Regions from separate parts of the Schinkia azotoformans genome, predicted to be linked through region 2. Evidence: predicted binding sites of a transcription regulator. Region 2 holds the regulator's gene; the other holds the start of a gene.
What was found. Region 2 encodes CtsR, which represses protease genes until heat stress. Its sites were predicted from a motif close to ATGGTCAATAAAGGTCAAACA; they were not measured.
Positions count from the first base shown of each region.

Region 1: clpB (ATP-dependent chaperone ClpB) is a predicted target of CtsR. The motif match lies at 1,217-1,237, and genes of this name have one in related genera.

Region 1 covers NZ_JARSMD010000005.1:98,240-109,923, forward strand. Annotated here, with positions in the region: gene clpB (ATP-dependent chaperone ClpB) at 1-1,192, opposite strand, end outside; gene P9E47_RS02740 (YjzC family protein) at 1,332-1,514, opposite strand; gene argF (ornithine carbamoyltransferase) at 1,645-2,601, opposite strand; gene P9E47_RS02750 (carbamoyl phosphate synthase large subunit) at 2,602-5,742, opposite strand; gene P9E47_RS02755 (carbamoyl phosphate synthase small subunit) at 5,735-6,820, opposite strand; gene P9E47_RS02760 (acetylornithine transaminase) at 6,898-8,055, opposite strand; gene argB (acetylglutamate kinase) at 8,073-8,852, opposite strand; gene argJ (bifunctional ornithine acetyltransferase/N-acetylglutamate synthase) at 8,896-10,146, opposite strand; gene argC (N-acetyl-gamma-glutamyl-phosphate reductase) at 10,326-11,363, opposite strand.
Region 2 covers NZ_JARSMD010000020.1:461-12,144, forward strand. Annotated here, with positions in the region: gene P9E47_RS12475 (MgtC/SapB family protein) at 1-649, shown strand, start outside; gene P9E47_RS12480 (CtsR family transcriptional regulator) at 826-1,287, shown strand; gene P9E47_RS12485 (UvrB/UvrC motif-containing protein) at 1,331-1,879, shown strand; gene P9E47_RS12490 (protein arginine kinase) at 1,880-2,962, shown strand; gene clpC (ATP-dependent protease ATP-binding subunit ClpC) at 2,968-5,391, shown strand; gene radA (DNA repair protein RadA) at 5,511-6,893, shown strand; gene P9E47_RS12505 (PIN/TRAM domain-containing protein) at 7,039-8,151, shown strand; gene ispD (2-C-methyl-D-erythritol 4-phosphate cytidylyltransferase) at 8,173-8,865, shown strand; gene ispF (2-C-methyl-D-erythritol 2,4-cyclodiphosphate synthase) at 8,870-9,343, shown strand; gene gltX (glutamate--tRNA ligase) at 9,427-10,899, shown strand; T-box leader at 10,910-11,139, shown strand; gene cysE (serine O-acetyltransferase) at 11,317-11,684, shown strand, end outside.

The DNA.
Region 1 (11,684 bases), on a different contig from region 2:
GATCAATAGCTTTATCAGGCAAAAATCGTTCCGTAATATAACGGTCTGACAGCACAGCTGCTGTTACAAGGGCACGGTCATGGATGTTAACCCCATGGTGAATTTCAAATCTTTCTTTTAATCCTCGTAAGATTGAAATCGTATCTTCAACTGTTGGTTCTTCTACAAGCACCTGTTGAAATCTTCTTTCAAGCGCGGGATCCTTTTCAATATATTTTCGATGTTCATCCAATGTCGTGGCACCAATACAGTGCAGTTCCCCACGAGCAAGCATTGGCTTTAACATATTGCCGGCATCCATCGCACCTTCTGATTTACCAGCTCCTACAATTGTATGAAGCTCATCGATAAATAATAAAATTCTGCCATTGCTCTTTTTAACCTCATTTAAGACTGCCTTTAATCGTTCTTCAAATTCACCACGATATTTGGCGCCAGCTACAAGGGAGCTCATATCTAATGAAAAAATCGTTTTATCCTTTAATCCTTCGGGTACGTCTTTGCGAACGATCCTTTGCGCAAGGCCTTCAACTATTGCTGTTTTACCTACCCCCGGCTCCCCAATTAGGACTGGGTTATTTTTTGTCTTCCTTGATAAAATCCGAATAACCCGTCTTATTTCAGCATCACGGCCAATGACTGGGTCGATTTTTCCCTTTTTAACATCTTCAACTAAGTCACGTCCATATTTTTTAAGAACATCGTAAGTGACTTCCGGAGTCGGACTTGTTACCCGTTGATTTCCTCGTACCTCCGTAAGCACCTTTAATAAGGAAGCACGATCAAAGCCGATTTGTTGAAAGATTTTTGCTATTTCTGTCGTTTGTTTTTCGTCAGTCATAGCCAATATTAAATGTTCAACAGAAATATACTCATCTTTCAAGCGGCTCGCTTCATCTTCAGCACGGACTAATAATGACTGCAATCTTTGTGTAATATAAACAGCACCTGATTCAACTCCTGAACCAGATACCTTTGGCAGCTTATTTAAAGCTTCCTCGACTAATTTTTGGACGGTTCCCGGGTTAATATTTAATTTTTGTAAAATGCTAGTAGTGATCCCATCCTCTTGGGTAAGGAGTGAAGAAAATACATGTTCAACGTCTACTTGCTGGTGTCCTTTTCTCACAGCCAACGACTGGGAGTTGACTAAGGCTTCTTGTGTTTTCTCAGTCATTTTATTCATATCCATATTAATCCCTCTCACCTTTCGAATAATTTGACCAACTTTGACCTATTTATATTATAGGGCATTTTCAGTGAAAAATTCAACTAAATAAGCGATTTAACAAAAAAAATCCGCCCTATGAACTTCAGGCGGATAGTGTTTCTTATTTAAACTTACTCTTATACGTCCAGACACGGTTATGGTTTGAATTCTCTGGGAAACGCTCCCCGACTTCAAGCCTTATTGATTGCGGTTTTTGGACCATTGATCCAGTTTCACCGATTTCAACATAAATTCCATTATTCGGTGCTTTCTGACCGGCGCGAAATTGACGTGGTTGCCCCATTATAAAAACCTCCTTGAATTTAAGGTTCACTACTATTATGTCCGGTTTCTTTAAACTCATTAATGGATAAAGGTGGAGAAAATACAAAAAGGACTTCTCAACTAATTGAGAAAGCCCTTCGTATAAAACATTATTTATTAAGCAACCCTAAAATTAACGCTTTTTGTACATGAAGTCGGTTGCCGGCCTCTTGAACTACAACAGAATGTGGGCCATCAATAATATCAGCTGTTACTTCTTCACCGCGATGTGCAGGTAAACAATGCATAAAGGAATAATCATCCTTAGCATATTGCATTAATTTAGCATTCACTTGGTATGGTTGTAAAGTCTGTATTCTTTCAGCAGCCTCGTCTTCAAAGCCCATACTTGTCCAAACATCAGTATAGATGAAATCAGCGCCTTTAACAGCTTCAATTGGATCATTGACTACTTCGATCGTTGCACCCGTTTCCTCAGCAAACTTTTTGGCAATCTCAACAACTTCAGCTTTTGGTTGATAGGCATCAGGACAAGCGACGATGCAATCCACGCCAACTTTAGCGGAGCCTATCATTAACGAGTGTGCTACATTATTGCCATCGCCAACATATACAAGCTTTTGCCCTTTTAAGCTTCCTTTAATTTCATAAATTGTCATTAAGTCTGCTAAGGCCTGACATGGATGATAATCATCTGTTAGGGCATTAATAACAGGGATCGTTGCATGTTTTGCTAATTCAACAACACGTTCATGCTCAAAAGTACGAATCATAATAATATCGATGTACTCAGACAGAACTTGTGCCGTATCGGAAATAGGCTCTCCTCTTCCCAACTGTGTATCTTTACTGCTTAAGAAGATGGAATGGCCGCCTAATTGAGTCATTCCTGCTTCGAAGGAAACACGAGTACGGGTTGATGATTTTTCAAAAATCATTCCCATCGTTTTTCCTTTTAATACGTCTAAGTGTTGACCTGCTTTGTGCAGCTTTTTTAACTCAATGGCTGTTTTAATTATATCTACGATTTCGTCTTGGGTTAAATCAATTAATGTTAACAAATCATCTACGTGCAATTTCGGTGCTGCAATCATTGTTGTGCTCATTTAAACCACTTCCTTCTCAATATTTTTTTTCGTTAGCCAATCTTGAATCGAATTAACACTAAAGCTACTTTCTCTAATACCTAGTAAAAATCCTTCTACTGTTTCCCATTCTGTAAAAACATGGAGACGATATTTTAACGCTAGTTGACGTTTTTCAATTTCTTGTTCCGTTTTCTTTTTAGATAAACTAATTAATGCTAATGCTTTGGGATTTTGCACCCATTTTTCATAATCTTTATTTTTTGCAACTGTTAAGCCTGCTTTATTAATTAAGCTGCTAATAGCTTCGATAAAATCGTTGTCTAAGTCACTGTCATCAATGAAGATTTCATTTTTATTGTGCGCTTTTTGTTCATTCCAGTGGAATACTTTATAAAATGCCTCTTGCTTTGTTTCGGCAATCGCAATCCCTTCGCCGGTTGATTTCATTTCCGGGCCTAATACCGGATCTAAGCCGGCAAGCTTGATCGTTGAGAATACAGGATACTTAATCGTGATATAAGGACGATCAGGTAAAAGACCTTTTTGGTCTGTAATATCAGTTAAATATTTCCCAAGCAATAATTTTGTCGCAATTTGTATTGCAGGTACGCCTGTTACCTTACTTAAGATTGGCACCGTTCTACTTGCACGCGGATTTACCTCTAACACATAAACCTTTGCCTCAGAAAGGACAAATTGAATATTCATGATGCCTTTAAAATTCAGTTCCTTCGCAATTCGCTTTGAATACTCAGCCATTAGCCCTTTTTCATGATCCGAAATTGATATGGAAGGTAAAATCGCTGTACTATCTCCTGAATGGACGCCAGCCTTTTCGACATGCTCAATGATGGTAGGTATTAAAATTTCTTCTCCGTCCGTTAGGACATCCACTTCGGCTTCTTTGCCAGCAACATAAGCATCTAAAAGAATTGGGAATACTTGTTCAGTTTGACCTGTTATTAATTGATCTAATTCCTGTTCATTCTTAAGAATAATCATCCCTTTACCGCCAATTACATAGGATGGTCTTAAAAGGATCGGGAATCCAATCAACGCAGCCTTTTCTTTTAAATCATCTATATTTTCGGCAATTTCACCTGGTATATGTGGAACATCCACTTTACGTAAAAGCTGATAAAAACGATCACGATCTTCCAGTTGATCAATTATATCTTCACTCGTTCCAAGAAGGTTTACACCGGCTTGTTCCAACTGAGAAACTAGATTAATGGCGGTCTGTCCGCCAAATTGAACGATTACATCGTTAGTGCCTTCCACTTCAAGCACATTTAGGACATCCTCCAGTGTTAATGGTTCAAAATATAAGCGGTCTGCCATTTCATAGTCTGTGCTGACAGTTTCTGGATTATTATTAATCATAATTGTTTCATAGCCTTCTTCTTGGAGGGCTAAAACACCGTGAACAGAACTGTAATCAAATTCTATGCCTTGACCAATACGAATTGGTCCGGAGCCGATAATACATACTTTTTTCTTGTCGCTTTGTTCAACCTCGCACTCACCGAAATAGCTTGAATAATAGTATGGCGTGTTAGCTTCAAATTCAGCCGCACATGTATCTACCATTTTATAAGCTGCAAAAATGTTAAAACCTTTTCTTAAATCACGAATGTCTGCTTCAGAAACATTCCAAGCTGTTGCCAAATACGAATCTGAGAATCCATATTTTTTTACTTTTTTCATAAACTCTTCTGTTACTTTATCAACTGTATAAGAATCAATTTCCTGCTCCATTTGAATTAAACGCTTAAATGCGCTTAAGAAAAATGAATTAATTTTTGTTTCTTGTTCAATACTTTTTATATCTATGCCTCTTCTAATTAACTCTAAAATAGCGAAGAAGCGGCGATCATCTGCGTTTTTAACAATCGACATAAGCACTTCTTCGTTTAGCTTTTCGATCGATGCATGCTTTAAACCAACAGTGCCTAATTCTAATGAACGGACCCCTTTTTGTAACGCACTTTCTAAATTCCGATCAATTGCCATTACTTCTCCGGTTGCCTTCATTTGCGTCCCCAACACCCGATTTGCAGCTGGGAATTTGTCAAACGGCCAGCAAGGAAATTTAATGACAACATAGTCTAAGGCTGGTTCGAAGCTGGCATAGGTATGTCCTGTAACAGGGTTTAATAACTCATCTAATGTGTAACCGAGGCTTAATTTCGCAGCGATACGGGCAATTGGATATCCGGTTGCTTTGGAAGCAAGCGCTGAAGAACGGCTTACACGAGGATTTACTTCAATTAAGTAATAATCTTTACTTACCGGGTCTAATGCGAATTGAATATTGCATCCGCCGATTATCCCTAATGCACGAATGATTTTAACAGATGCTGCACGCAGCATTTGAAACTCAACATCTGTTAATGTCTGTGATGGAGCAACAACAATTGAATCACCTGTATGGATTCCAACTGGGTCGATATTTTCCATATTACAAATCGTGATACATGTATCACTTGAATCGCGCATAACCTCATATTCTATTTCCTTAAAGCCGGCAATGCTTTTTTCAATTAAACATTGTGTAATTGGACTGGCATCAAGGCCGCTTCTAACAAGATCGATGAAAGCGTCATGATCATTGGCAATCCCGCCTCCAAAGCCTCCCAATGTATAAGCTGGCCTTACGATAATTGGAAAACCAACCTTTTCAGCAAAATGAAGGGCTGATTCAATATCTTCGACGATTTCACTTTCAGGAACAGGTTCATTAAGTTCGTGCATAAGCTCACGGAAGGCCTCACGGTCCTCCCCTTTTTTAATGGACTCAATCGGAGTTCCTAATAGTTTTACACCGTATTTTTCTAATACACCTTTTTCATGAAGAGAAAAAGCTAGGTTTAAGCCTGTTTGACCACCGAGTGTCGCTAATATGCCATCCGGTTTTTCTTTAACAACTATTTTCTCAATGCTCTCCACTGTAAGAGGTTCGAAATAAACAGCATCGGCGTTTGCTTCATCTGTCATGATGGTTGCAGGATTGTTATTCACGAGAATCACTCGGCAACCTTCCTCTTTTAAAGCTAAACACGCCTGTGTACCTGCATAGTCAAACTCTGCTGCCTGCCCGATTACAATGGGACCTGATCCGATTACTAGTACTGTCTGGATGTCATTTGATTTAGGCATAAACTTTTTCTCTCCTTACACTATTCATCAAGCTAACAAAATCTGTAAATAACCAAGAACTGTCGCTCGGTCCCGGATGTGCCTCTGGATGGAATTGAACTGAGATAATTGGCAGACTCTCATGAGTCATCCCTTCCACTGACTTATCATTTACATTTAAATATGTTGCTGAAAAACCGGTTCCTGTTAAACTGCTGTCATCAACAATAAATGTGTGATTTTGTGATGTCATAAACACTTTTTTCTTTACTAAATCTATAACAGGCTGATTCGCTCCACGATGACCAAACTTCAATTTTTTGGTATTAGCCCCAAATGCAAGGCCAAGTAATTGGTGTCCTAAGCAAATGGCTAATATTGGATATTTTAAAGCTAACTTTTTAATAACAGGTAAATAGAATGTCAGTTGCATTGGATCTCCAGGTCCATTTGACAACATGATTCCATCCGGTTTTAAGGATTTAATTGTTTCATATGAAGTATTGTATGGAACAACAGTTACTTTACAACCAACATGGCTAAGAGAAGTAACAATTGATTTTTTATAACCGAAATCGATCAATACAACATGATATAAGCCAGTGCCATACGTTTCAATTTTTGTCGTTGAAACTCCATTAGTTAACATTTTCTCTTCAATTGGAGTATAGTGATCAAGAGTTGCCTGCTCTGGGTCCACGACCATCTGCCCACCCATTACACCTGTTGTACGAATCCTTTTTACAACAGCTCTTGTATCAACATTTGCTAACAGAGGGATATTCCACTTTTGTAAATACGCACTAAACGTACTAACTGCCTCATAATGATGACTTTCTAAACTACATTCACTGACAATAACCCCAGAAACGTGTGGAATCACGCTTTCAAAGTCAATTTCATTTATCCCATAATTTCCGATTAACGGATAAGTAAATACAACGATTTGTCCTTTAAAGGAAGGATCTGTTAAGACCTCTTGATAACCAGTCATTCCAGTGAAAAATACTACCTCACCTTCAAGCGGTTCAGCTGGTATTTGACCAACCCAGTTCCCTTCGAATTGATCCCCTTTTTCCAAAACTAGATAACCTTTCAAACTTCCGCACCCCCCATGGCGTATATTTATTACATACAAGGTATTTTTATTCATTATTAGCGAAAAAATATGCAGCCTTAGATTGGAAGGCTACTATATTTTGTAAGTGTATTCTTTAGTATTTGAACAGCCTCGTCTATTTCTTCATAAGAGACAGTTAATGGTGGTAATAATCTGATAACCTTTGGACCTGCAACTAATACAAGTAAACCTTGCTTATGAATTTCTGCTATAATCGGTCCCACTTCTTGATCACATTGTATACCAAGCAATAAGCCTTTCCCTTTAACATCCTTCACAAACGGAATGTCAGCTAATTGCTCTTTTAACTGTTTTTTTAAATATTCACCTTTTTCGCTTACTGATTGCAAAAATGCCGGTTGAAAGATTTCATCTAATGTAGCCTTGGCTGCAGCCATTGCAAGTGGGGTTCCACCAAATGTAGAGCCATGTGTTCCTGGGCTAAATGTATCCTTCAAATGTGCCTTTCCGATCATTGCACCTACTGGGAATCCACTTCCAAGACCTTTTGCAGTTGTAATGATATCCGGTGAAAGACCAGCATGTTGATAAGCAAATGCCTTTCCTGTTCTGCCAATCCCTGTTTGCACCTCATCTATAATAAATAGAGCACCAAACTTTTGACATAGCTCCTCACACTTTTTCAAAAATGCTTCATTAGCAGCATTTACTCCGCCCTCGCCTTGAATGACTTCAAGCATGATTGCCGCCACATCTTCACCCATTTCAGCTTCAATTGCTTTTTCATCATTGTACGGTAAATAAACAAATTCCTCTAACAGCGTGCCAAATCCTGAATGGATTTTTTCTTGTCCTGTCGCACACATCGTCGCAAATGTTCTGCCATGAAAAGATTGTACAAAAGTAATAATTTTATTTCTTCTTGTATGCTTTCTAGCCATTTTGATTGCTGCTTCATTTGCCTCAGCACCACTATTACAGAAGAATACATAGTCACCGCATGAATTTTCTGTGAGTAGAGCTGCTACTTTTTCCTGATGGCTTGCTTGAAACAGATTGGATACATGCCAAACTTTATTTAACTGCTCCTCTATAGCTTTTTGCACTTTAGGCGGTCTATGTCCTAAATTACATACTGCAATTCCAGTAACGAAGTCTAAGTATTCTTTTCCGTTGCTATCTTTAACTTTAGTACCCTGACCTTCTACTATTTCAATTTCCCAACGACCGTAGTTTGGAAATAATGCTCCCATTTTTTTCACCTACTATTTTAGAATGTTGGAACATTTTCTTTTACAATTTTTGTCCCAATAATTTGTCCGTCATTAACAATTTTGGTATCTTTTCCATTTACAATGATTACTTCCTGCAGGTCCCCAGTCAAGGAATCAATCGCCGCTTTAACTTTCGGGATCATACCTCCGTAAATGGTTCCATCTTCTATTAACAATTCAATTTCTTTAGGAGTTATTTGCTCAATGATTTGACCTTCTTTAAGGATACCTGGAACATCCGTTACAAATAGAAGCTGTTCCGCTCCAATTGCCTTTGCTACAGCACCAGCTGCAGTATCTGCATTAATATTATATCTTTGGTCCTCATCATCAACACCAATCGGTGCAATTACTGGAACAAATCCAATTGCCATTAACTCTAAAACAAAATCTCCATTAACTTTTTCTATTTCACCTACATAGCCAAGCTGTTCGAAATTGATTGGTTTTGCTTTCAAAAGCTGACCGTCCACACCAGCTAAACCTATCGTTTTGACTCCAGTTTTTTGAAGCTTTCCAACGATCGTTGTGTTTACCTTTCCTGCTAATACCATTTCAACAACTTCCATAACCTCTGCCGTTGTTTTTCTTAATCCATCAACGAATACGGATTCTATATTTAAGGAGTTCAGGATCTGACCAATCGCAGGTCCTCCTCCATGCACTATGATCGGCTTTTTTCCCAACTTTACTAAATCTGCAATACTTTCAAAAAAGTCATTGCTCAACTGTTCGAGTGTACTTCCCCCACATTTTATTAAAACAATATCGTTCAAGATTTGTTCTTCCTTCCCCGATTTAATCCACGCCTAATTTCAGCTACGAGCGATAGCTTCCATTAATACGTACATAATCATATGATAAATCACAACCCCATGCTTTGCCTTCTCCTTCTCCAATATGAAGATTTACTTTGATCACTACCTCTTTACCTTTTAAATAAAGAGTCGCATCTTCTTCAGAAAAAGGAATGGGTTGACCTGCTTTTAACATCTGGATGTCCCCAATAAAGACATCTACTAATGAAGGATTGACCTCAACACCGGTATACCCAACAGCACAAATAATTCGGCCCCAGTTAGCATCCGCTCCAAATACGGCTGTTTTTACCAGTGAAGATCCTACTACACTTTTTGCAATTTTCCCTGCATCTTCATCGGTAAGAGCACCTTCAACCTGAACCTCAACTAGTTTTGTAGCTCCTTCTCCATCTCTCGCAATTTCTTTTGCTAAATCTTCACAGGCCATTTGTAATGCTTGATAAAATACTTCCCAGTCAGGATGATCGGTTGTTAATGATTCATTTTCCGCCATTCCATTTGCCATTACTAGAACCATATCATTTGTTGATGTATCACCATCAACCGTAATACGGTTAAATGTTTTATTCGTAATATCACTTAAGGCATATTGAAGGTCTTTAGATTCAATATTAGCATCAGTTGTCACAAAGCCTAGCATTGTCGCCATATTAGGATGAATCATCCCTGATCCTTTAGCGGCCCCGGCAATCGTTACTGTTTTTCCATTAACCACGATTTCATAGCAAGTTGTCTTCGCTACAAGGTCCGTTGTTAAAATTGCCTTGCTGAAAAGATCGCCACCTTCTATAGAAGGAACCGGACTCAATTGTCCAATCCCCGCCGAAATCTTATCCATCGGCATTAATTCACCGATCACTCCAGTTGAAGCGACAGCAATATAATGTTCTTTTAATGAGAACTTTTCAGATACTTCTTTCCTTATTCTTATAGCATCTTTTTCACCTTGTTCTCCTGTACATGCATTGGCATTACCACTATTACAGATAACTGCTTGAAGTTTTCCTTCCTTAGCAATACTATCTTTTGTAATTTTCAAGGGTGCTGCTTGAAATGCATTTAGCGTATAAACTGCCGCACAGCTTGCTGGAACTTCACTTAAAATGATAGCTAGGTCTAATTTATCTTTTTTACGAAGATTGGCATAGATCCCCGTTGCACTATAACCTTTTGGACTTGTGACAGATCCATTTTCAACCTTCTTAAATCTTTTGCTCACATTGCTTCGCCCCTCTAAAATCACTGTCATTCTCTCCTTAAGATGCTCTCTTTAATTGTCCAGCTCCAGCGCCCAGCGACTAGTGGACTTCACCCACCTCCCTACGATAAGTCAACAACAAAGGAATCTCTTCGTTCGTCGCCGGATATCCTTTATCTCAGTCGATGTGCTCCAGTCCTTACGTCGCTAGACGGGCGCTTCCGCTTTTCTCATGGATAAACAGGAACAAAATTTAGCCCTGTCTTTTCATCTAATCCCATCATAATATTTAAGTTTTGGATTGCCTGTCCTGCTGCCCCTTTAACTAGATTATCTATTACTGAGACAATCATGATTCGACCTGTTCTTTCATCATAAGCTAAACCGATATCACAATAATTTGAACCATAAACCTCTTTTGTTGAAGGGAAAACGCCTTTCGGACGAACTCTGACAAACGGTTTATTTTCATAAGCTTCATTATAAAGTTCATGAAGCTGGTCAATTGTCATCTTATTTTTTGCTTTCACATATATCGTAGACATTATGCCCCTGGTCATTGGCACAAGATGTGTACTAAAGGTGATCGGCCCGATGTTTCCATTCCATCCCTTTAATGTCTGTTCAATTTCCGGTATATGTTGATGTTGATTTACTTTATATATTTTAAAATTGTCATTCATTTCCGTATAATGACTAATCGCAGATAAGGAACGTCCTGCGCCGGAAACAGCCGATTTGGCATCAACTATAATAGAATCTTCTACTATAAGTTCCTTTTGAACTAATGGCGCTAACCCTAGTTCAACGGATGTTGGATAACAGCCAGGATTTGCGATTAAGGTCGCTTTTTTGATCTCCGCTTTATTCCATTCAGGTAAACCATAAACGGCGGCATCAATTGTTTCCTTTGGAGCAGCGCACTTTTTATACCAAAACTCATAATCTTCTAACTTTTTAATCCGCAAGTCTCCGGACAGGTCAATGACTTTTAACCCTTGCGCTACTAACTCTGGTGATAGTTTGCTAGAAATCCCCGACGGTGTTGCCAAAAAGACAAGATCAACGTTTTTAGCCATCTCCTCCGGATTAATTTCTTCTAATTTATTATAGATAATTTCCTGTAAATGTGGATAACTCTCAGTATAAGGTGTACCTTGCTGTGAAGAGGAGTGCAAAGATACAATTTCAACCTCAGGATGATGGTTTAATAACCGAATTAATTCCGCTCCGCCATATCCAGTTGCTCCTACGATTGCTATTCTCATCATTTGTCCTCCTATCTAATCAAATACGCCTTGGCGTATTTGTGCCCAGCGGATATTTTCGAGCTGGCTTGCTCGAAAAACTACCTTTAAAAATCTGAGGCATCCGCCGGAGGCTTAAACTTTATTCAGTATGGAACTGAATAAAGTTTTATTCTTTGAAATTAGTATTTATTATATAATTGCATAAAAATAAAATCAAATGTATTTTTATAAATTTGACGAAATTTTTTAACAAGTAATTATGAATTAAGTGTGAACAATAGTACATACTGTGAAAAGTGTCACAACAATACAGTAAAATGATAACTATAATCAGATTCA
Region 2 (11,684 bases):
TTTTATAGCTGCCTTATTATGTGGAATCATCGGACTTGAACGGGAAATCAAAAAACATCCGGCAGGATTTCGGACACATCTGTTAGTCGGGGTGGGTTCCTGTTTAATGATGCTTTTATCCCTTTATGGCTTTCAAGACTATATTGATATGAATGCCAATATTAGATTTGATCCGGCACGAATCCCTTCCTACGTTATTAGTGGTATCGGTTTCCTGGGTACGGGAACGATCTTAGTCAAAGGTGTTACCGTTCATGGATTAACAACAGCTGCATCCATTTGGGTTGTTGCTGGAATTGGCTTAATCGTGGGGGTTGGAATGATCGCACCTGCTCTACTAACAACAATTGTTGTGTTATTAAGTTTAATTTTTTTGAATAAGTTTGAAAAGAGAATTCTTTCCACAAGCAATACGGAAATATTAACGGTTGTAATGGACAAGAAATGCAATAAGCTTAATGAGGTATTGCAGGTATTGGAAGAGAATGATATATCATTTCAAAAAGTATCTATCCAATCATTAAAAAATAATGAAGGTGAAGCCGATCAAAAGAAAATAACAATAGAAATTAAAATGAAGGACCCATCCATTCGTGCGAAAATCCTGGATAAAATCTCGACAAATGATTATGTTCAGCAAATCTATTGAGACCCAAAATGTAAACGTAGGAGGCAATCTCCCATTTCTCCGTTTGTGCTCCATTAAAAGTGGGTATGCTACTACTGTGTTTTTCTTAGACTTAAAAGTTGAAAAGAATCTTGATTCGGCTATATAATATATTCATGGTCAAAGAAAGTCAAAGTCAGTAGAAAGGGGAGGGATTGATGCGAAATATTTCTGATATTATTGAACAATATTTAAAAAAGGTATTGCATATTAGTGAAGAAAATGTCGTTGAAATTAAAAGAAATGAAATAGCTGAAAAATTCCAATGTGTCCCCTCACAAATTAATTACGTGATCAACACTCGGTTTACGATTGAAAAAGGTTATATAGTGGAAAGTAAAAGGGGTGGAGGAGGGTATATTCGGATCATAAAGGTCGAAACAGATGACCATGCTGAATTAATTGACCAAATGATTGAACTTATTCCAAATAGAATTTCGCAGTCTACATCAGAGGTTCTAATTGAAAGGTTGCTTGAAGAACAAGTAATCTCTCAAAGGGAAGCTAAATTAATTATTAGTGCTATTGATCGAAGTGTGCTTTTAATCGAATTACCAGGTAGAGATGAGTTACGCTCCAACATTTTGAAATCGATGCTGTTCACCTTAAAATATAAGTAAATAACTACCCAATAACGAACCTAAAAAAGGGAGAGGTGTAATTATGGAATGTCAAGAATGTCACCAAAACCCTGCTTCGCTCCATTTTACTAAGATCATTAACGGACAGAAAACGGAAACGCATCTTTGTGAGCAATGTGCAAGGGAAAAAGGTGAAATTATGTCTGGGGCCGGAGGGTTTTCGATTAGCAACCTCCTTTCCGGCTTATTAAATTTAGATTATCCTCTATCTACAAGCCCAAGCAGTAATCCTTTTGGAAATCTTGTTACTGAGCAATGTAATCAATGTGGCATGACATTCCAGCAATTTTCTAAGATTGGAAGGTTTGGGTGTTCAAACTGCTACAAGACATTCAGCAACAAAATAGATCCGATTTTAAGAAGGGTTCATAGCGGAAATACAGCACATGAAGGTAAAATTCCAAAACGAATAGGCGGTAATCTTCATCTAACGAAGGAAATTGTGGAATTAAAGGAACAGCTCCAAAAAGCAATTCACAATGAGGAGTTTGAGAGAGCGGCTGAAATCAGAGACAAAATCCGCTCCTTAGAGCAACTCTTAAGTGAGCATAGAGAGGGGGAGCGCTCATAAATGTCATTACAACGTTTTATTAATCAGGCATTAAGCCCTTGGATGAGCCAAGAAGGTCCTGATAGTGATATTGTGCTGAGCAGCAGGGTCCGTCTAGCAAGAAATCTGAAAGACATCGTTTTTCCTACTTTAGCTTCTGGGGATGATTTAGAACAAGTTGTCGAGTTAATGAAGGAGTCCATTGTAAACCGCAGTTTTAACCCCAATCTTGGTCAATTTGAACTTATTAAAATGATGGATCTTGAACCGATTGATAAGCGAGTATTAGTTGAAAAACATTTAATCAGCCCTCATCTTGCTGATGATGCAGAGCAAGGGGCAGTGATCCTTTCAGAAAATGAAGAGGTTAGCATAATGGTCAATGAAGAGGACCATGTCAGGATTCAGTGCTTATTTCCGGGACTGCAATTATCCCAGGCTCTACAGGTTGCCAATGCGATTGATGATTGGATCGAAGAAAGAGTTGATTTTGCATTTGATGAGAAAAGGGGCTATTTAACGAGCTGTCCTACAAATGTTGGGACTGGACTTCGGGCATCTGCAATGGTTCATTTGCCAGCCCTCATTTTAACAAATCAAATGAATAAAATAATACCTGCCATTAACCAACTAGGATTGGTTGTGAGAGGTATATACGGTGAAGGTAGTCAAGCACAAGGAAATATATTTCAAATTTCAAATCAAATTACCTTAGGTATGTCGGAAGAGGATATTGTCAAAGATTTAGAAAGTGTAGTTGCCCAAGTCATTGCTCAAGAGCGCTCGGCACGGGATATGCTTGTAAGATCCTCCTCTATCCAGCTTGAAGATAAGGTATGGCGCTCCTATGGCACTTTAGCAAATAGCCGCATCATTCCATCAACTGAAGCTTCCCGGTGTTTATCAGATGTAAGGCTTGGCATTGATTTAGGATTTATACAAAATGTTTCAAGATCAATATTAAGTGAATTAATGATTTTAACGCAGCCAGGTTTTTTACAGAGATTTGCAGGAAAAAGACTAGCTCCTGAAGAAAGAGATGTAAGGAGAGCAACTCTAATCCGAGAACGATTAAAATTAGAAAAGGATTCGATGGGAGAGTGATCTAAATGATGTTTGGAAGATTTACCGAACGTGCGCAAAAGGTATTGGCACTTGCACAAGAGGAAGCGGTTCGTTTAGGACATAGTAATATCGGGACTGAGCATATTTTATTAGGCCTTATTCGTGAGGGTGAAGGGATTGCAGCAAAAGCACTATTAGCCCTAAATCTTGGGCCGGAAAAAATCCAAGAGGAAGTGGAGGCCCTTATTGGCAGGGGTGATGAAGCGAGTCAAACGATTCACTATACACCAAGAGCCAAAAAGGTGATCGAACTTTCTATGGATGAGGCGAGAAAGTTGGGCCATTCCTATGTAGGGACCGAGCATATTTTACTTGGACTCATCCGTGAAGGCGAAGGCGTTGCAGCCCGTGTATTAAATAATTTAGGTGTAAGCTTAAATAAGGCACGCCAGCAGGTTTTACAACTGTTAGGAAGCAATGAATCTACTTCCAGCAGTCATTCCGGCGGGGTGGTAGCAAATGCTAATACTCCAACATTAGACAGTCTTGCCCGCGATTTAACGCAAATTGCCCGTGAAGGAAGCCTTGACCCTGTTATTGGCAGAGGCAAAGAAATCCAACGTGTAATTGAAGTATTAAGCCGCCGAACAAAAAATAATCCGGTTTTAATCGGTGAACCTGGGGTAGGTAAAACAGCGATTGCGGAAGGTCTTGCCCAGCAAATCGTTCAAAATGAAGTACCCGAAATTTTACGTAATAAGCGCGTCATGACGCTCGATATGGGTACTGTTGTTGCCGGAACTAAATATCGTGGTGAATTTGAAGACCGCTTGAAAAAAGTGATGGATGAAATTCGCCAGGCAGGCAATATTATCTTGTTCATCGATGAATTGCATACTTTGATTGGTGCGGGTGGAGCAGAAGGTGCAATTGATGCATCCAATATTCTTAAACCTTCCCTTGCACGTGGGGAACTGCAATGTATCGGTGCCACAACATTAGATGAATACCGAAAATATATTGAAAAGGATGCTGCCCTTGAACGTCGGTTCCAGCCAATCCAAGTTGGTGAACCGACTCAAGAAGAAGCAATCCAAATTTTATATGGATTACGTGACCGTTATGAAGCCCACCATCGTGTTTCCATTACAGATGAGGCTATTGAAGAGGCCGTAAAGCTTTCCGCTCGTTATATATCAGATCGTTTCCTTCCTGATAAAGCGATCGACCTTATTGATGAGGCAGGAGCCAAAGTCCGTCTTCGCTCTTATACTGCTCCGCCTAACTTAAAAGAGTTAGAGCAAAAGCTCGAGGAAATTAGAAAAGAAAAAGATGCAGCCGTTCAAAGTCAGGAATTTGAAAAAGCTGCTTCGTTAAGAGATACAGAGCAGCGTCTTCGTGAAGATGTCGAAAAAACGAAGAAAGAGTGGAAAGAAAGACAGGGTAAAGAAAACTCAGAAGTAACTACAGAGGATATTGCTTTAGTGGTTTCTGCTTGGACTGGAGTACCTGTATCTAAATTGGCTCAAGCAGAGACAGACCGTCTATTGAACATGGAAAGTATTCTCCATTCTCGTGTAATCGGCCAAGAGGAAGCTGTAAAAGCTATAGCAAAAGCAATCCGTAGAGCACGTTCCGGATTGAAGGATCCAAAGCGCCCAATCGGTTCATTTATTTTCCTCGGCCCTACTGGTGTAGGTAAAACGGAATTAGCTCGCGCTCTTGCAGAAGCCATGTTCGGCGATGAAGATGCTTTGATCCGCATTGACATGTCAGAGTATATGGAAAAGCATACAACATCCCGTTTAGTTGGTTCACCTCCAGGCTATGTAGGTCATGAAGAGGGGGGGCAATTAACCGAAAAGGTTCGTCGTAAACCGTTTTCTGTAATTCTTTTAGATGAAATTGAAAAAGCACATCCAGAAGTATTTAATATTCTTCTTCAAGTATTAGAGGATGGTCGCTTAACTGATTCAAAAGGACGTACTGTTGACTTCCGAAATACGATTGTGATTATGACATCAAATGTCGGTGCAAGCGAGCTTAAGCGTAATAAATATGTAGGCTTTAATGTTCAAGAGGGTCAAGAATACAAGGACATGAAATCGAAGGTAATGGATGCTTTGAAAAAGGCATTTCGTCCTGAATTCTTAAACCGTATTGATGAAATTATTGTCTTCCACTCTTTAGAGAAACAGCATATTAATGAAATTATCACGTTAATGGCGAATGAATTAACAAAACGCTTAAAAGAGCAGGACATTGATTTTGCGTTATCAGATGCAGCGAAAGAAAAAATTGCAAATGAAGGCTTTGATCCTGAATATGGTGCTAGACCATTAAGACGAGCACTACAGAAGCAGGTTGAAGACCGCTTATCTGAAGAGTTATTAAAAGGGACTATTCAAAAGGGTCATAAAATCATCATTGATGTAGAAAATGATGATTATGTAGTAAAGACAGAGTAGTGTTTGAACTTAAGGAAGGATGCCAAAAGCGTCCTTTTTTTCTTTTTGATTACATTATTCGTTATGGTATCATAAATATTAACAATATGTGGTAACTTTAATTAAGAGGGGATTTTTTCATGTCAAAGAAAAAAACAAAATTTTGCTGTCAGGTATGTGGCTATGAAACACCGAAATGGATGGGGAAATGCCCTGGGTGTAATGAGTGGAACACAATGGTGGAGGAAATAGAGCTCCCAAAATCATCAAGAAGACAATCATTTGTTACTTCTTCTGAGACAATAGCTGGAACAAATAAGCCTCAAATGATTACCACCATTCAATCTGTTAGCGAGCCGAGAATATATACAGAGTATAAGGAGATGGACAGAGTTTTAGGCGGAGGTATTGTTCCAGGATCACTTGTGTTAATTGGCGGCGACCCTGGAATTGGAAAATCCACACTTTTATTACAAATATCCTCACAGCTTGCAAATCGAAATCATAAAGTTTTATACATATCTGGAGAAGAATCTCCTCGCCAGACGAAACTTCGGGCCGATCGTTTACGTATAGAAAGTGATAACCTTTTCGTTTTATCCGAAACAGATTTAGCTTATATAGAAAAAGCAATTGATGAAATGAATCCATCCTTTGTTGTTATCGATTCAATCCAAACCGTTTATCATCCTGAGGTTCAATCTGCCCCTGGCAGTGTGTCGCAGGTAAGGGAATGTACTTCTCACTTTATGCGAATTGCAAAAACGAAGGGAATTGCTATTTTCTTAGTCGGACATGTCACAAAGGAGGGATCGATCGCTGGTCCAAGACTACTTGAGCACATGGTTGATGCAGTTTTGTATTTCGAAGGGGAACGCCATCATACATATCGTATTTTAAGGGCGGTTAAAAACAGATTTGGTTCAACAAATGAAATGGGTATATTCGAAATGAAGGAAGAAGGCTTACGGGAAGTACTAAATCCTTCCGAAATATTTTTGGAGGAACGGTCAGAAGGTGCTGCTGGCTCCATAGTTGTTGCTTCGATGGAAGGTACACGCCCAGTGTTAGTGGAGATTCAGGCTTTAATAGCACCGACTAGCTTTGGAAACCCGCGGAGAATGGCGACAGGAATTGATCATAACAGGGTGTCTTTGATTATGGCTGTTCTAGAGAAAAGAGTAGGGTTTTTATTAGGGGCTTATGATGCTTATCTGAAAGTAGCCGGTGGAATTAAGCTTGACGAGCCAGCAATTGACCTTGGTGTGGCTGTAAGTATTGCTTCGAGTTTTCGTGACCAACCTTCCAACCCAACAGATGTAGTGTTTGGCGAAGTCGGGTTAACAGGGGAAATAAGAAGGGTTTCCCGCGTCGAACAGCGTGTTCAGGAGGCAGCGAAGCTTGGTTTTAAGAGGGTTATTATACCGGAAAGAAATATTGGCGGATGGACAGCTCCGAAGGGCATCGAAGTCATCGGCGTTTCAACAGTAGCAGAAGCATTAGATCACACCTTGGAACGTTAGCTTATGCAATTTTTAGTAATCTGCCTACAAAATTGATATTTATCATCATTTCAATATAAAATAGTAAGTGAAATATTATTTTTCTGTAACGAACAATGTTTTTAAAATAGAAAAAAAGTTAATAATGATAAAAGGAGGTGAAGGAATGGTTAAAAAAATCGTTCAGCTATTTTTTATTATCGTGGGCGGAACACTAGGGTTCTTGTACTTTCCGCTATTTTTAGAGTTAATGAATGTAGGTAATATCGGGTGGTTTGCGTCCCCTTATGCCTGCACAGTTTACGGAGCAATTATTTTATTTCTTTCTACATTTTGGTTAACTGATTATATTGTTGGTTTAATCCGTAAGATTGAGGAATCGTTGGTAAAGGCGCCGGCGACCGATATTTTATTTGGAAGCTTAGGCTTGATTGTAGGCTTGATTGTTGCTTTTTTAATTATGATTCCTTTAAAAAGTATTAAATTCGAAGTGTTAAGCACAATTATTCCAATATTTGTAACATTGTTTCTCGGCTATCTAGGGTTTCAAACAGGGTTTAAAAAGCGTGAAGAGCTTATAAATTTATTTTCGCTTCCAGCACGGCTTGGGGCAAAAGATAAAAAGAAGCCACAAGCCAATGAGGCAGATCAAGCAGAAGAATATGTACCGGGGAAATTGAAAATCCTTGATACAAGCGTCATCATCGATGGTCGTATCGCTGATATTTGCCAAACCGGATTTTTAGAAGGGACGATCGTTATCCCGCAGTTTGTGTTAGAGGAGTTACAGCACATTGCCGATTCCTCGGACGCCTTAAAACGAAATAGAGGCCGCCGTGGCTTGGATATTTTGAATCGAATTCGAAAAGAATTAGAAATTAATGTGGAAATTTATGAAGGTGATTTTGAAGAAATCCAGGAAGTTGATAGCAAGCTTGTAAAATTGGCAAAGATCACTTCCGGCATTGTCGTTACAAATGACTTTAATTTAAATAAAGTTTGTGAATTGCAAAATGTTTCAGTTTTAAATATTAATGATCTGGCCAATGCCGTAAAACCGGTTGTTCTACCAGGGGAAGAATTAAATGTACAGGTTATAAAAGATGGGAAAGAACATAATCAAGGGATTGCTTATCTTGATGATGGCACAATGATCGTTGTCGAAGAAGGTAGAGATTATATCGGTAAGCGTATTGATGTTCTGGTCACTAGTGTCCTTCAAACATCAGCGGGACGAATGATTTTTGCTAAGCCCAAGGCTTTAGAGAAAGCACTATAATGACTTTATAAGGGGAAGACGATGGACTATTATGTTGTAATACCTGCTGCAGGGCAAGGGAAAAGAATGAATGCAGGGATGAATAAGCTTTTTATTCCCTTAAATCAAATACCTGTCATTATTCATACTTTAAATGTGTTTGAACAAGATGAACACTGCAAAGGTGTCATCTTAGCCGTTAATGAAAATGAGGTAAATCTATTTATTGAACTTATTCGCAAATATCATATTAAAAATGTTCTTAAAATAGTAAACGGCGGGAAAGAGAGACAAAATAGTGTCTATAACGGATTGAAGGCCGTACCAGACGAAGATGCCATTGTCCTTATTCATGATGGGGCAAGACCGTTTATTAAACAATCGATTATTCATAAACTTGTAAACAGCGCCTCTAGAAATGAGGGGGCTATTGTTGCAGTGCCTATGAAGGATACGATTAAGGCAGTACAGAACAACATAGTAGAAAAAACAGTGGAGCGTTCAAGCTTGTGGTCGGTGCAAACCCCACAAGCTTTTCGTCTTTCTGTTATTTTAGATGCACACCAAAAGGCAGAAGACGATCAATTTCTAGGTACGGATGATTCAAGTTTAGTGGAGAGATTAGGGAAAAAGGTACATATCGTATTAGGGGATTACGAAAATATTAAACTAACAACGCCAGAGGATTTAATTTATGGGGAAGCAATTTTAGCTAAATATAAAAAAGGGAGATAAACAAATGATTCGTATTGGACAAGGATTTGACGTTCATCAATTAGTGGAAGGGAGACCGCTTATTATCGGCGGAATTACGATTCCGTATGAAAAAGGTTTGCTAGGCCATTCTGATGCCGATGTACTTCTTCATACAGTTAGTGATGCAGCCTTAGGAGCATTAGCACTTGGTGATATCGGCAAGCATTTTCCTGATACTGACCCTGCTTTTCTTGGCGCGGATTCCGCAAAGCTAATGGAGCATGTTTGGGCACTTGTAAAAAAGGAAGGCTATAAGCTTGGGAACCTAGATTGTACAATCATTGCCCAAAAGCCGAAAATGGCACCATATATTGAGGAAATTAGAGCGCGTATTGCTAGTCTTTTAGAAGCGGAAATTGGCCAAATCAATGTGAAAGCTACAACGACGGAGAAACTTGGCTTTATCGGCCGCAGTGAAGGAATTGCCGCTCAAGCCGTTATTTTATTAACTAAATAACAAGCTTGACCACCTTGGTAATATTCATTAAGATTTAAAGTTAGAGTAGAAATATTAGGAAAAAACGGAAGGTGTCTGAAATTATGGCAAAGCAAATTAGAGTTCGATATGCACCAAGCCCAACGGGGCATTTACATATTGGTAATGCACGTACGGCCTTATTCAATTATTTATATGCAAGAAATCAAAATGGGAAATTTATTATTCGTATTGAAGATACAGATGTTAAGAGAAATATTGAGGGTGGGGAGCAAAGCCAGCTTAAATACTTAACTTGGCTTGGAATTGACTGGGATGAAAGCATTGATATAGGTGGAGAGTATGGCCCGTACCGCCAAATGGAGCGCATCGAAATCTACCAAAAGTATACGGAAGAATTATTAGCGAAGGGGTCAGCCTATAAATGTTATTGTACGGAAGAAGAGCTTGAACAAGAGCGGGAAGCTCAAATGGCAAAAGGAGAAACACCAGCTTATTCTAGAAAATGCTGTGGCTTGTCTGCAGAAGACCATAAAGCACTTGAAGAAGAAGGCCGTAAAGCCAGCATTCGCTTTAAAGTTCCTTCTGATCAAACAATTGCCTTTAAGGATATTGTCAAAGGCGAAGTATCCTTTGATTCCAATGGATTTGGAGACTTTGTTATTGTTAAGAAGGATGGTATTCCAACTTATAATTATGCTGTTGTTATTGATGACCACTTGATGGAAATGAGCCACGTTCTTCGCGGTGATGATCATATTACTAACACACCAAAACAACTGATGATTTATGATGCATTTGGTTGGGAACCGCCGATTTTTGGACATATGACATTAATCGTAAATGAATCCCATAAAAAGTTAAGTAAACGTGATGAATCAATCATTCAGTTTATTGAGCAATATGAAGAGTTAGGATACTTACCTGAAGCTTTATTTAATTTTATTGCACTCTTAGGATGGTCACCGGGCGGGGAACAAGAGATTTTTACAAAAGAAGAATTTATTAAAATCTTTGACCCTAGCCGTTTAGCTAAGTCACCTGCCGTGTTCGATACAAATAAATTAACATGGATGAACAATCAATATATTAAACAAGTAGATGTGGACAGACTCGTTCAAATTTCATTGCCGCATCTAATTAAAGCCGGACGTCTTCCTGAGAATCTTACAGATGAACAAAGGGCATGGGCTCGTGATTTAATTGCTCTTCATCAGGAAAAGATGAGCTATGGGGCTGAAATTGTTGAGCTTACTGAATTATTCTTCAAGGAAGATATTGAGTTCGATGAAGAAGCAAAAGAGGTATTAAGTGGGGAAAGCGTTCCTGAAGTCGTGAGAAACTTTAAACAACAAGTTGAGCAGCTTGAAACATTCGAGGCTGAAGACATTAAGGCGGCTATGAAGGCTGTGCAAAAGGAAACTGGTCATAAAGGCAAAAATTTATTTATGCCAATACGTGTTGCAACAACTGGACAAGTCCATGGACCTGATCTTCCACAGGCGATTCGCTTGTTGGGAAAAGATAAAATTCTTGCCCGCCTAAATAAATTGATTGGCATTTCGAGAAAAAGCTAATATAGTATAGGTATAAACGTTGATGAGGAAAAGTAGAGATTGTTTTGGCTTAGTAGAGAGAACTACCTCCGGCTGAAAGTAGTTTAAGCGGACCATCTTGAAAATGCACCTCTGAGTCTTTTATTGAACGATCACTCTAGTAGATAAAAGCGGGACTCTGCCGTTATAAGGGGGAAGTTGGGGTAATAGCACTTGTTCTTTTACCCAAACAGAGTGGAACCGCGCGTAAGCGTCTCTGTGCATTAGCATAGGGGCGCTTTTTTATATTAAAAGTATATAATTTTGCATATCATTGTCTAGCTCCAGCGCCTATCGCCTAGCAAACTTCAGGTCTTCTCCCTACGATAAGTCAAAGACCCTCCAGTTTGTACGGCGATGAGCAAGGCGCTTGCGCTTTTCTAATAGGGGGGAATTGAAGTGTTTAAAATGTTACGTGAAGATGTCGAAGTCATTTTTGAACAAGATCCTGCAGCGAGAAGCTATATCGAGGTAATCTTAACCTATTCCGGACTACATGCAATTTGGGCCCACCGACTTGCCCATCCGTTATATAAACGAAAGTTCTTCTTCCTAGCGAGAATTATTTCGCAAATAAGTCGGTTCTTTACCGGGATTGAAATTCACCCCGGTGCCCAAATTGGCAGACGTTTTTTCATAGACCACGGTATGGGTGTTGTTATCGGGGAAACATGTGAAATCGGTGATAACGTCACCATATACCAAGGTGTAACACTGGGCGGTACGGGGAAGGAGAAGGGGAAAAGGCATCCAACCTTAAAGGATAA